DNA from 2 places in the Streptomyces sp. NPDC088785 genome. Region 1 is predicted to be linked to the other one. Evidence: riboswitches for the same ligand, from Rfam matches in the RefSeq annotation. Region 1 holds a riboswitch; the other holds the start of a gene.
The links. Region 1 has a riboswitch for cyclic di-AMP ahead of ACIP5K_RS22480 (transglycosylase family protein). Riboswitches for the same ligand answer to the same signal wherever they lie in the genome.
Positions count from the first base shown of each region.

Region 2: it holds a riboswitch for cyclic di-AMP, as region 1 does, so the genes downstream of both, ACIP5K_RS14660 (LysM peptidoglycan-binding domain-containing M23 family metallopeptidase) here and ACIP5K_RS22480 (transglycosylase family protein) in region 1, are expected to answer to the same signal.

Region 1 covers NZ_JBIVKH010000008.1:96,852-102,738, forward strand. The annotation lists gene ACIP5K_RS22460 (exopolyphosphatase) at 1-548, opposite strand, end outside; gene ACIP5K_RS22465 (DUF501 domain-containing protein) at 545-1,078, opposite strand; gene ACIP5K_RS22470 (septum formation initiator family protein) at 1,104-1,601, opposite strand; gene eno (phosphopyruvate hydratase) at 1,716-3,002, opposite strand; gene ACIP5K_RS22480 (transglycosylase family protein) at 3,278-3,988, opposite strand; cyclic di-AMP (ydaO/yuaA leader) riboswitch at 3,993-4,150, opposite strand; gene ACIP5K_RS22485 (transglycosylase family protein) at 4,331-5,383, opposite strand; gene ACIP5K_RS22490 (cytochrome P450) at 5,715-5,887, shown strand, end outside.
Region 2 covers NZ_JBIVKH010000004.1:143,505-149,391, forward strand. The annotation lists gene dxs (1-deoxy-D-xylulose-5-phosphate synthase) at 1-400, shown strand, start outside; gene ACIP5K_RS14640 (aspartate aminotransferase family protein) at 397-1,782, shown strand; gene ACIP5K_RS14645 (helix-turn-helix domain-containing protein) at 1,869-2,477, shown strand; gene ACIP5K_RS14650 (DUF6126 family protein) at 2,474-2,620, shown strand; gene ACIP5K_RS14655 (tyrosine-protein phosphatase) at 2,640-3,440, opposite strand; cyclic di-AMP (ydaO/yuaA leader) riboswitch at 3,822-3,992, shown strand; gene ACIP5K_RS14660 (LysM peptidoglycan-binding domain-containing M23 family metallopeptidase) at 3,998-4,744, shown strand; gene ACIP5K_RS14665 (SGNH/GDSL hydrolase family protein) at 4,956-5,741, shown strand; gene ACIP5K_RS14670 (SIMPL domain-containing protein) at 5,873-5,887, shown strand, end outside.

The DNA of each region.
Region 1 (5,887 bases):
GGGTCGGTGATCCGCCCGTCCTCGCCCACCAGGTGCCGCTCGGTCATCCGCACGCAGCCGATGTCGACGGAGAGCGCCGCGTCGACGCGCTCCGCGCCGACCACGAACTCGGTGGAGCCGCCGCCGATGTCGACGACCAGGAACGGGGTGTCGAGGTCGGCGCGGCCGGTCAGTTCCCTCGTCGCACCCGTGAAGGAGAACTGCGCCTCCTGCTCGCCCGTGATCACCTCGGGCTCGACGCCCAGGATGTCGAGGACGCCCCGGACGAACGTGTCGCGGTTCTCCGCGTCGCGGGACGCCGAGGTGGCGACGAAGCGGGTCCGCTCGGCCCCCAGTTCCTTGATCACGGCGGCGTACTCGCGGCAGGCCGCGAAGGTGCGCTCCAGCGCCTCCGGCGCGAGCCGGCCGGTGCGGTCGACGCCCTGGCCGAGCCGGACGATGGTCATGCGCCGGTCCAGGTCGGTCAGTTCGCCCGTCTCCGGGTTCACGTCCGCGACGAGGAGCCGGATCGAGTTCGTACCGCAGTCGACGGCCGCCACCCGGCTCACGCGTCCTCCTCCACGGTGCAGGCGCTCACGCACGGGCCCTTCTTCCACCACTCGGGCAGCATCGCGATCGCCTCGTCGCCGAGCGGGTTCACGCCCGGGCCCGCGGCCAGGGAGTGGCCGACCAGGACGTGCAGGCACTTCACGCGGTCCGGCATGCCGCCCGCGCTGGGGAAGCCCTCCAGGACCTCGATGGCGTCGCGGCGCGCGAGGTAGTCCTCGTGGGCGGCGCGGTACTGGCGCGCCAGCTCCGGGTCCGTCGTCAGCCGCTGCGTCATCTCCTTCATGACGCCGTTGGCCTCCAGCGTGCCGATGGCGGAGGCCGCGCGGGGGCACGTCAGGTAGTACGTCGTCGGGAACGGCGTGCCGTCCTCCAGACGCGGAGCGGTCTCGACCACGTCCGGGTTGCCGCAGGGGCAGCGGTGGGCGATGGCGCGCAGGCCGCGCGGCGGGCGGCCGAGCTGCTCCTTGAACGCGTGGATGTCGGCGTCCGTGGGCTCGGTGCGCTCGGTCTGGGGCGGGGGCGTGTCCATGACTTCCTGGGGTGTCTCTCGTGTGTCAGTTGGCTGCCTGGTCGGCCTTGTCGACGCCGTCCCAGACGTTCGAGTACCAGGCGCGCTCGGCCGGGCTCTGGTCCGGGCGGCCGGTGCTGGTGGCGCGCGCGTCGGGCACCACGTAGCCGGTCTCGCCCGGCATCACCATGTGCAGGCGCTCCCGGATCCGCTGCTCGGCGTACGCGTCGTCCTGCCAGCGCGCCTTCTCGTCGCGGAGCCGGTCGACGCGCTCCTCGGCCTGCCGCTGCTGGCGCTGGAGGTCCGCGACCTCGCCGCGCTGGGAGACGTATTGCCGCATCGGGTAGGCGAGCGCCACGACGAGGGTGCAGACGACGAGGGCGAGCAGGGCCGCGCGGCCGGTCAGCCGGGAGCGGCGCGCCTGGCGCCTGGTCTGCGAGCGGTAGACCCGCTCCGCGGTCTGCTCGCCGAGCAGTCGCAGGCGGGTCGCCGTGGAGAAGCGGGCCGAGTCGTCACGGCCCCTGTCTCGGAGCTTTCCCGGCATGGCTCCTCCGCCTCCCCGTCCGGCAGTGCTGTCTACGTGCGTACGTCCCCGCACACGGTACGGGACCGAGTGCGGGGACGTACGGAACTACTGCCTCAGCAGGCGCGGGGCCGGTCAGCCCTTGAAGCGCGGGAAGGCGCTGCGGCCGGCGTAGACCGCGGCGTCGTCGAGGATCTCCTCGATGCGCAGGAGCTGGTTGTACTTGGCGACGCGCTCGGAGCGGGCCGGGGCGCCGGTCTTGATCTGGCCGCAGTTCGTGGCGACGGCGAGGTCCGCGATCGTCACGTCCTCGGTCTCGCCGGAGCGGTGCGACATCATGCACTTGAAGCCGTTGCGCTGGGCCAGCTCGACGGCGTCCAGGGTCTCGGTCAGCGAACCGATCTGGTTGACCTTGACGAGCAGGGCGTTGGCCGAGTTCTCCTCGATGCCGCGGGCCAGGCGCTCCGGGTTGGTGACGAAGAGGTCGTCGCCGACGAGCTGGACCTTGTCGCCCAGCTTCTCGGTGATGACGTGCCAGCCGGCCCAGTCGTCCTCGTACAGCGGGTCCTCGATGGACACGAGCGGGTACGCGGAGACGAGCTCCTCGTAGTACTCGGTCATCTCGGCCGCCGAGCGCTCCTTGCCCTCGAACTGGTACTTGCCGTCCTTGTAGAACTCGGAGGCGGCGACGTCCAGCGCGAGCGCGATCTGCTGGCCGGGGATGTAGCCGGCCTCCTTGATCGCTTCGAGGATGAGGTCGAGCGCGGCGCGGTTCGACTCCAGGTTCGGGGCGAAGCCGCCCTCGTCGCCGAGGCCGGTGGACAGGCCCTTGGTCTTCAGCACCTTCTTGAGGGTGTGGTAGACCTCGGCGCCCCAGCGCAGGGCCTCGGAGAAGGACTCCGCGCCGATCGGGGCGATCATGAACTCCTGGATGTCGACGTTGGAGTCGGCGTGCGACCCGCCGTTCAGGATGTTCATCATCGGGACGGGCAGCAGGTGCGCGTTCGGACCGCCCAGGTAGCGGAAGAGCGGCAGGTCGGACGCCTCGGAAGCGGCGTGCGCGACGGCGAGCGAGACGCCGAGGATGGCGTTGGCGCCCAGCGAGCCCTTGTTGTCCGTGGCGTCCAGGTCGAACATCGCCTGGTCGATCAGGCGCTGCTCGGTGGCGTCGTAGCCGACCAGCTCCGGGCCGATCTGCTCGATGACGGCGAGGACGGCCTTCTCGACGCCCTTGCCGAGGTAACGGTTGGGGTCACCGTCACGGAGTTCGATGGCCTCGAAGGCACCGGTGGAGGCGCCCGACGGAACGGCAGCACGACCCGTGCTGCCGTCGTCGAGGCCGACCTCGACCTCGACCGTGGGGTTGCCTCGGGAGTCCAGGATTTCCCGGGCTACGACGACGTCGATGGACGGCACGAGCATCTCCTTCTGGGATGTGACGCGGACGGTGCGGGGCCGGTTGGTTCGGTCCCGCACCCTCTGAGCCTAACCGGCTCCGAGGCATCGGCCATCCGACCGCCCGGCCAGTGGACAACGCCCAGAGCGAAATGTTTCTTAACGGAACAAAGACAGCAGCCCCCGCCCGCTGCATGGGGCGGGGGCTGCTCAGGTGAGCGGCCCACCGGGGAGTGGGGACGGGGGTGCGGCCGGTGACCCGGCGTCCGCCGACGCCGGGCCCGCGGCACTCCCGCGCGGTCCTACTTCAGGTGGAGCTGCTGACCCGGGAAGATCAGGTCGGCGTTCTTGACGATGTCCTTGTTGAGCTTGAACACCTTCTGCCAGTCCGTGCCGTGCGCGTCGGCGATCTTGCTGAGGGTGTCGCCGGTCTTGACCTTGTACTCGCCGTCGCCCTTCTCGACCTTCTGGCCGGTGGGGGTGGTGACGGTGTCGCGCGACTGCGAGCGGGAGGCGGCCGAGGAGTCGGTGTGCTGCTCGGTCGACTTCTGCTGCTGCGGCTGGCTCTGCTGCGGCTGCTGCTGCTGCGGCTGGGACTGCTGGGTGTCCTGCTGGGGGGCCGGGGCGGAGTTGCCCGTGGAGGCGCCCGAGAGGCCCACGCCGCAGCTCGGCCAGGCGCCCTTGCCCTGCGAGGCGAGGACCTTCTCGGCGACCGAGATCTGCTGGGCCTTGGAGGCGCCCGCGGCGGAGGACGCGTACTGCGTGCCGCCGTAGGCCGCCCAGGTGGACGGCGAGAACTGGAGGCCGCCGGAGAAACCGTTGCCCGTGTTGATCGACCAGTTGCCGCCGGACTCGCACTGCGCGACCTGGTCCCACTCGGAGGCGGAGGCGGCGGAGGCCGAGGTGGCGCCCATCAGCGGGACGGCGACGGCGGCACCGGCGACACCGGCGAGCGTGGCGACACGGACGGCCTTGGACGGGCGGCGGTGCTTGCCCTTGCTGGAAAGCAGCATGGAGAGATCCCCTCACCGACGCCTACGAGGTGAGCTGTCGGGTTCGGGCCAGTGAGTGCCCGGCCGCGCATCCTTGTGCGCGGCTTAACCCCAAGCCGTCTCGGTCTCCCTCGACGGCGGCTTACCTGGGTCCCCCGCTCCTGCCTACGGCGCTTACGCGTCGACTGTTCCCGTACGGACGTTGGCAGGATTCGGCGTGACGTCCGTCGGGGCCCGCTGTGGCGAGCGGTCAGACCGTAAGCAGTGGATCCGCCCGATTTCAAAGACGATCAGGGTCTTTGAGACTCATGTCTCACTCGATCAAAAGCGGACATACAGGCCTCAAAGACCCCGTAACTCCCGCTACTTTTCGACCGATTCAGACCCAAGATCCAGACTCTGACCAGGGAGGATGAGGTTCGGGTCGGTACCGACCGTCTTCTGGTTCGCGTCGTAGAGCGCGGACCACCCGCCGGGCACGTTCTGGGCGTCGGCGATGTCCCAGAGGTTGTCACCCGAGCGGACCACATAGGCGTCGCCGTCGCGCCGCTCGTCGCGCGAGGCGTGACGGCCGTCGCCCGTACGCGAGTCGGCGCCGTCGTCGGTGGCGCGGTCGCCCCGGTGCCGGCCGCCCGCGGAGGCGTCGGCGGGGGCGGTGGAGTCGTCGGCGGCGGTGTCCGGGGAGTCCGGCGAGGCGGTGCCGGACGGAGCCGACGCGGCGTCACTCGCCCCGCCCTCCTCGCTGTTACCCGAGGTAGCGGCGGAGTCGTCCGCCGACGGGCCGTCGGACGGGCCGTCCGACGCCGCGTCCGACGCGCCGTCCGTGGCATCGTCCGACGCCTTGTCCGACACCTTGTCCGATGCGCCGGATCCGTCGTGATTCTTGTCTCCCGGATCCGCACTCGCGTCCGCGTCCGCGCCGGAGTTCGAACCCGAGTCCGAGCCGGAGTCCGAGCCGGAGTCCGTCCCGGCCGTCGCACCGCCGTCGCCGGGGGCCTTGGGGGTGGCACTCGCGCCCGGGTCGACGTCCGCCGAGCCGGCGCCCTGCGCCAGGCCGGCGGTGGCCGAGCAGCTCGGCCAGGCGCTCGGCCCCTTGGCGTCGAGGACCTTCTCGGCGACGGCTATCTGCTGCGAGCGGCTGGCCTGGTCGGCGCGCGGGGCGTAGTCGAGACCGCCGTACTCCTCCCACATCTCCTGCGAGAACTGAAGGCCGCCGTAGTAGCCGTTGCGCGCGTCCAGGCTCCACTGCCCGCCGCTCTCGCACTCGGCGACCTTGTCCCACGTGGTGGCCGTCGCCGCGTGCGCGCCGGTGGCGCCGAGCAGCGGGATCGCGATGGCGCTGCCGGTGACCCCGGCGGCGACGACGAGAGCAGGGGCCTGGCGGGGGCGACGGTGTCGACCGTTCCCGGAGAGCATGCGGTTGCCTTTCGCGAGACTGATACAGCTGCACGCGACAAGGTGGATGCGTGGTGCCTGTTGTGCGTGTGTCGCGATGACTGGTGAACGTAGCGGGACTCGAACGCTTGTCACAAGTCGATGCAGCGTAGATCACGCCTCCATCACAGATTTGACACAACGTCAGCTTTCGGGGGTCTGTGGGCCGTCGTGAACTGTGCGGTGAATGGGCCCCGTTCGCGGCTTTCCGGGATGCCGACAAACCATCCCGTGCCGCCCGCGCGCACGGCGCCGAGTGGCACCGGTCACACGCGTTCCCGCTGGCCGGACCGCCTCCGGGTACGGTCGGGATGTGAACACCGCGCCCGCCCCCGAACTCTTCACCTGGGAGTTCGCCACCGATCCGTATCCCGCCTACGCCTGGCTGCGCGAGCACTCCCCCGTGCACCGCACCACCCTGCCCAGCGGCGTCGAGGCGTGGCTCGTGACCCGGTACGCGGACGCGCGTCAGGCGCTCGCGGACCC
Region 2 (5,887 bases), on a different contig from region 1:
CGACCACCCGCGCGTGCTGCTCGTGTCCGTCGGCGTCATGGCCCCGGTCTGCCTCCAGACCGCCGAGCTGCTGGCCGCCCGCGGCATCGACTGCACCGTCGTCGACCCCCGCTGGGTCAAGCCCGTCGACCCGGCCCTCGCGCCGCTGGCCGCCGGGCACGAACTCGTCGCCGTCGTCGAGGACAACAGCAGGGCCGCCGGAGTCGGCTCCGCCGTCGCCCTCGCGCTCGGTGACGCCGATGTCGACGTCCCCGTACGGCGGTTCGGGATCCCCGAGCAGTTCCTCGCGCACGCCAAGCGCGGTGAGGTGCTGGCCGACATCGGGCTGACCCCGGTGGAGATCGCCGGGCGGATCAGCACCTCCCTCAGTTCGAAGTCCGGCAAGGAGAACCACGCATGAGCAAGGAGTTCGACCTCGGCACGCTGCTCGCCGAGCGCGGCGCCGAACGGTACGAGCTGCACGCCAAGTACCTCAACCACCAACTGCCGAAGATGCTGCACACCATCGGCTTCGACAAGGTCTACGAGCGGGCCGAGGGCGCCCACTTCTGGGACGCGGACGGCAACGACTACCTGGACATGCTCGCCGGTTTCGGCGTCATGGGCCTGGGCCGCCACCACCCCGTCGTCCGCAAGGCGCTGCACGACGTCCTCGACGCCTCCCTCGCCGACCTCACCCGGTTCGACTGCCAGCCGCTGCCGGGACTGCTCGCCGAGAAGCTGCTCACCCACAGTCCGCACCTGGACCGGGTGTTCTTCGGCAACAGCGGTACGGAGGCGGTCGAGACGGCGCTGAAGTTCGCCCGCTTCGCCACCGGGAAGCCGCGGGTGCTCTACTGCGCCCACGCCTTCCACGGCCTGACCACCGGCTCGCTGTCGGTCAACGGCGAGGACGGCTTCCGCGACGGGTTCGCCCCGCTGCTGCCCGACACCGCCGTCCCGCTCGGCGACCTCGACGCGCTGGCGCGCGAGCTGGGGAAGGGGGACGTGGCCGCGCTCATCGTCGAGCCCATCCAGGGCAAGGGCGTGCACGAGGCGCCGCCCGGCTACCTGCGCGCCGCGCAGCAACTCCTGCACCAGCACAAGGCGTTGCTCATCGCCGACGAGGTGCAGACCGGCCTCGGCCGCACCGGCGACTTCTACGCCTACCAGAACGACGAGGGCGTCGAGCCGGACCTGGTGTGCGTCGCCAAGGCGCTCTCCGGCGGCTACGTGCCCGTCGGCGCAACGCTCGGCAAGGACTGGATCTTCAAGAAGGTCTACTCGTCCATGGACCGGGTCCTGGTCCACTCGGCGAGCTTCGGCTCCAACGCGCAGGCCATGGCCGCCGGCCTCGCCGTGCTCTCCGTGATGGAGGACGAGGAGACCGTCGCGAACGCGCGGGCCATGGGGGATCTGCTGCGCACCCGCCTCGCGGCGCTCATCGACCGCTACGAGCTGCTGAGCGACGTCCGCGGACGCGGCCTGATGATCGGGATCGAGTTCGGCAGGCCCCGGTCGCTGAAGCTGCGCAGCCGCTGGACGATGTTGCAGGCCGCGCGCAAGGGCCTGTTCGCGCAGATGGTCGTGGTGCCGCTGTTGCAGAAGCACCGGATCCTGACCCAGGTCTCCGGGGACCACCTGGAGGTCATCAAGCTGATCCCGCCGCTCGTGATCGACGAGGCGGACGTCGAGCGGTTCGTCGAGGCGTTCACCGCCGTCATGGACGACGCGCACGGCGGTGGTGGGCTGATGTGGGACTTCGGGAAGACCCTGGTGAAGCAGGCGGTCGCCATCCGCTGACCGGACCGGGGCACGATCGCCGCAGCGGACTTGCCTCTGGGGCAATAAATTTGCCTCGGGGGCAGGGCTCTGGCTGAATCGACGGTATGAGCCCTGCCCTCCCCGAGGAGGCTCCGGAACCCCCGGAGCTGCCCGCCGTCGCGCCCCAGCTGCGCGCCCTGCGCCGCCGCGCCTCGCTCACCCTGGAGTCCGCGGCCCGCACGGCCGGCCTGTCACCGGCCCATCTCTCCCGGCTGGAGACCGGCCAGCGCCAGCCCTCGCTGCCGATGCTGCTCGCACTCGCCCGCACCTACGGTACGACGGTCTCCGAACTCCTCGGCGAGGCCCCCGCCGATCGCGACGCCGTCGTGCGCGCCGGAACCATGGAGGCCACCGAGGCGGGCGGCTGGACCTACGTCCAGGCCGGCGCCTCCGGGCGCGGCATGCAGGCCCTGCGCGTGCACGTCCCGTACGGCGCGCAGGGCGACATCGTGCGCGTCCACCCCGGTGAGGAGTGGCTCTACGTCCTCGAAGGGCGGCTGCGGCTGCGCCTGGGGGACACGACCCACCGGCTCGGTCCTGGGGACAGCGCCCACTTCGACTCGCTCACCCCGCACCGCATCGCGGCCGCGGACAGCGGCGGGTCCGACCTGCTCTTCGTCCACACCCTGCTCCAGAGCCCGACGACCGCACTGTGCCTGGGAGGCATGTCATGAGCGACGCAGAACGGCCGGGCGGCCGCGACATCGAGGACAAGCTGCCGCGCGGCATCTGGGTGCGCGTCCTGATCTACGTCTTCGTGGGACACGCCTTCGCCGCGTTCGTCTACCTGCTGTTCACGCTCGGCGGCAGCCGCTGACGGGGCCCCGCGCCGCCGATCAGTCGACGAGGCGCTCGCGCAGCCGGTCGCGGGCGGCCGCGTCGAGCCGCAGCCCCTCCGTGAAGTAGCGGTCCGTGGTGCCCCACGTCTGCTCGATGGTCTCGAAGGCCGCGTGCAGGTACTCGGCGCGGGCGTCGAAGAGCGGCGCGAGCAGCTCCATCACCTCGGCCGAGTAGGCGTCGTCCGCGCCGGTGCCGTTGCGGCGGACCCGGTAGCGGCGGTGCCGCTCGTTCGACTTCAGGTAGTCCGCCTCGATGGCGTCCCGCTCGACGCCGACGGCGAGCAGCGTCACGGCGATGGACAGGCCCGCACGGTCCTTGCCGGCCGCGCAGTGCATCAGGGCCGGCGTGCTGTCGTCGGCCATCGCGTGCAGCACCCGGCTGTGCTCGGCGGTGCGGTCGCCGATGATGCTCCGATACGAGGTGATCATGCGCTGCGCGCCGCGCCCGTCGGAGAGCAGCCCGCGCAGCTGGTCGGTGTCGCCGTCGCGCACCATCTTCCAGAACTCGGCGCCGTCGGCCGGGTCGGACAGCGGCAGGTTCACGTTGCGCACGCCGGGCAGCTCGACGTCGGCGCCCTCCAGCTTCTGGTCCGCCGCGTTGCGGAAGTCGAAGACGGTGTGCAGCCCGAGGGAGGCCAGGAACGCGGCGTCCTCGGCGGTGGCGTGCGCGAGGTGGCCGCTGCGGAAGAGCACGCCGGGCCGTACGCGGCCGCCGTCCACGGTCGGAAGGCCGCCCACGTCGCGGAAGTTGCGCACGGCGGTCAGTTCGGGCTCGGTGGACGGGGCGTGCTGCGTCACGTGGGGCTCCTCCGCATCGGGCGCGCCGGCGCCGCTCGCCGGTGGGCCTGCACCCGACGATACGACATGGATTCCCCGGGCAACCATCCGTCTGTTTTGCCCCTTTAAGTACCAAGTATCCGTACGTGGGGGAAGATTGTGTACGTGTGCGTGAGCGGGCTCATATCGGTGACGGTGCGTGGTTGATCTCCCGATCGCCGGGGAGCGGAATTCCCGGAGGAATTGGCGCCGGTAAAGGCGCGGCATCGACAGAGGGTCACAGCGGAATCCCGTAAACGATCAACCAGAATCCCGAAAGGCGAATGCGCTGTTTGTCGCGGCCCGTATTCCTGTCCTACGGTCACCCATCACACCGGACGGAACGCCGAATCCTGCCGCCGCCCGGAGTTCCCACCACAACCCGTGACGGCAGGAGCGGGGGACCCACAGGCAGTACGCCGCCGAGGGAATTCCCGACGTGGCTCGGGGTGCAGCCGGACTCCTTCCCGGGATCCGGCCGGACATCTCCCGTCCGAACCCGACAGCTCACCCCGCAGGCGACGGAGAGGAAAAGCGCCATGTCCGCACAGGCGAAGCACCGCCGTCCGAAGACCCGCCGCGCCACCCGCGCCGCCGCCCTCACCACCGTCTCGGGCGCCGCCCTCGCGCTGCCCCTCATCGGTGCCACCGGGGCGCAGGCCGCGGACTCCGCCGGGGCCGCGCCGGCCACGTACACCGTGAAGTCCGGCGACACCCTCGCGAAGATCGCCCAGAACCGGCACGTCGAGGGCGGCTGGAAGCGGCTCTACCAGGACAACAGGAGCGTCATCGGCGCCGACGCGTCCCTGATCAAGGCCGGCACGAAGCTCACCCTCGGCGGCGCGGGCGGCTCGGCCACCCCGGCGAGCGCCACCACCGGCGGCGGTTACGCGATGCCCGTCGAGGGCTCCGCCGGCACGCCGTACCACGCGAACGGCGCCATGTGGTCCAGCGGCTACCACACCGGCACCGACTTCGTCGTGCCCACCGGCACCCCGGTCAAGGCCGTCGCGAACGGCACCGTGGTCTCCGCGGGCGACGGCGGCGCGTACGGCAACCAGATCGTCATCGAGAACGCCGACGGCTACTACTCCCAGTACGCCCACCTGTCCTCGGTCGGCGTCTCCGCGGGGCAGACGGTCACGGCCGGCGCCCGGATCGGCCTGTCCGGCGCGACCGGCAACGTGACCGGACCGCACCTGCACTTCGAGATCCGCACGACCCCGAACTACGGCTCGGACGTCGACCCGGTCGCCTACCTGCGCGGCCACGGCGTCACCGGCTGACCCACGGCACGCCCCGTACGCCCCGTGCGCCACACCCGGCCCCCAGATATTCCCTGGGGGCCGGGTGTGGTTTGTCACCACTCGTCAACCCCTGGTTACGGTCGCGTAGGTCACACGCCGGGGTGAAAGATGTGTGGTCGTGGCAAACGAATCGAGAGCACTCACGGACGCACCGACCCCGGCCCACGCGACGCACGCGCAGGACGGCGGCCTGATCCGTTCCTACGCGGCGATGGGGGACAGCTTCACCGAGGGCGTCGGGGACCCCGGCCCCGGCGGGACCTTCGTCGGCTGGGCCGACCGGCTCGCCGTCCTCCTGGACGACCGTGCGCCCGAGGACACCTTCCGCTACGCGAACCTCGCCGTGCGCGGCAAGCTCCTCGACCAGGTCGTCGAGGACCAGCTCCCGCGCGCCCTCGAACTCGCTCCCGACCTGGTGTCCTTCGTCGCGGGCGGCAACGACATCATCCGTCCCGGCACCGACCCGGACGACGTGGCCGAGCGCTTCGAGAAGGCCGTGGCCCGGCTCTCCGGCGCCGCCGGCACCGTGCTGGTCGCCACCGGCTTCGACACCCGTGACGTCGCCGTCCTCAAGCACCTGCGCGGCAAGATCGCCACCTACAACATGCACGTGCGGGCCATCGCCGACCGGTACGACTGCGTGATGCTCGACCTGTGGTCCCTGCGGTCCATCCAGGACCGCAGGGCCTGGGACGGCGACCGGCTGCACCTCGCCGCGGAGGGGCACACCCGCGTCGCGCTGCGCGCCGCCCAGGCCCTGGGCATCGAGGTGCCCGCCGACCCGGAACAGAGCTGGCCGCTGCTGCCGCCGCGCGGCACGTTCGCGATCCGGCGCGACGACATGCACTGGGCGCGCGAGTTCCTGGTGCCGTGGATCGGGCGCCGGCTGCGCGGCGAGTCCTCCGGCGACCGCGTGCAGGCGAAGGGCGTCCTCGACCCGCACGAGATCAAGCTCCAGTTGCAGTCCGCCTCCTGAACCGGCCCCCGACCGGCCGTTCCTGAGCCGGTGAGGTGACCGGGCGGAGTGGCGTCCGCCGGCGGGCCCGTGCGGGTGCTGGGATGTCGGCTGCCCGCCTCTCGGCGGACCCGACGGAAGGACCCGCCCCCATGCCCGTACGCACC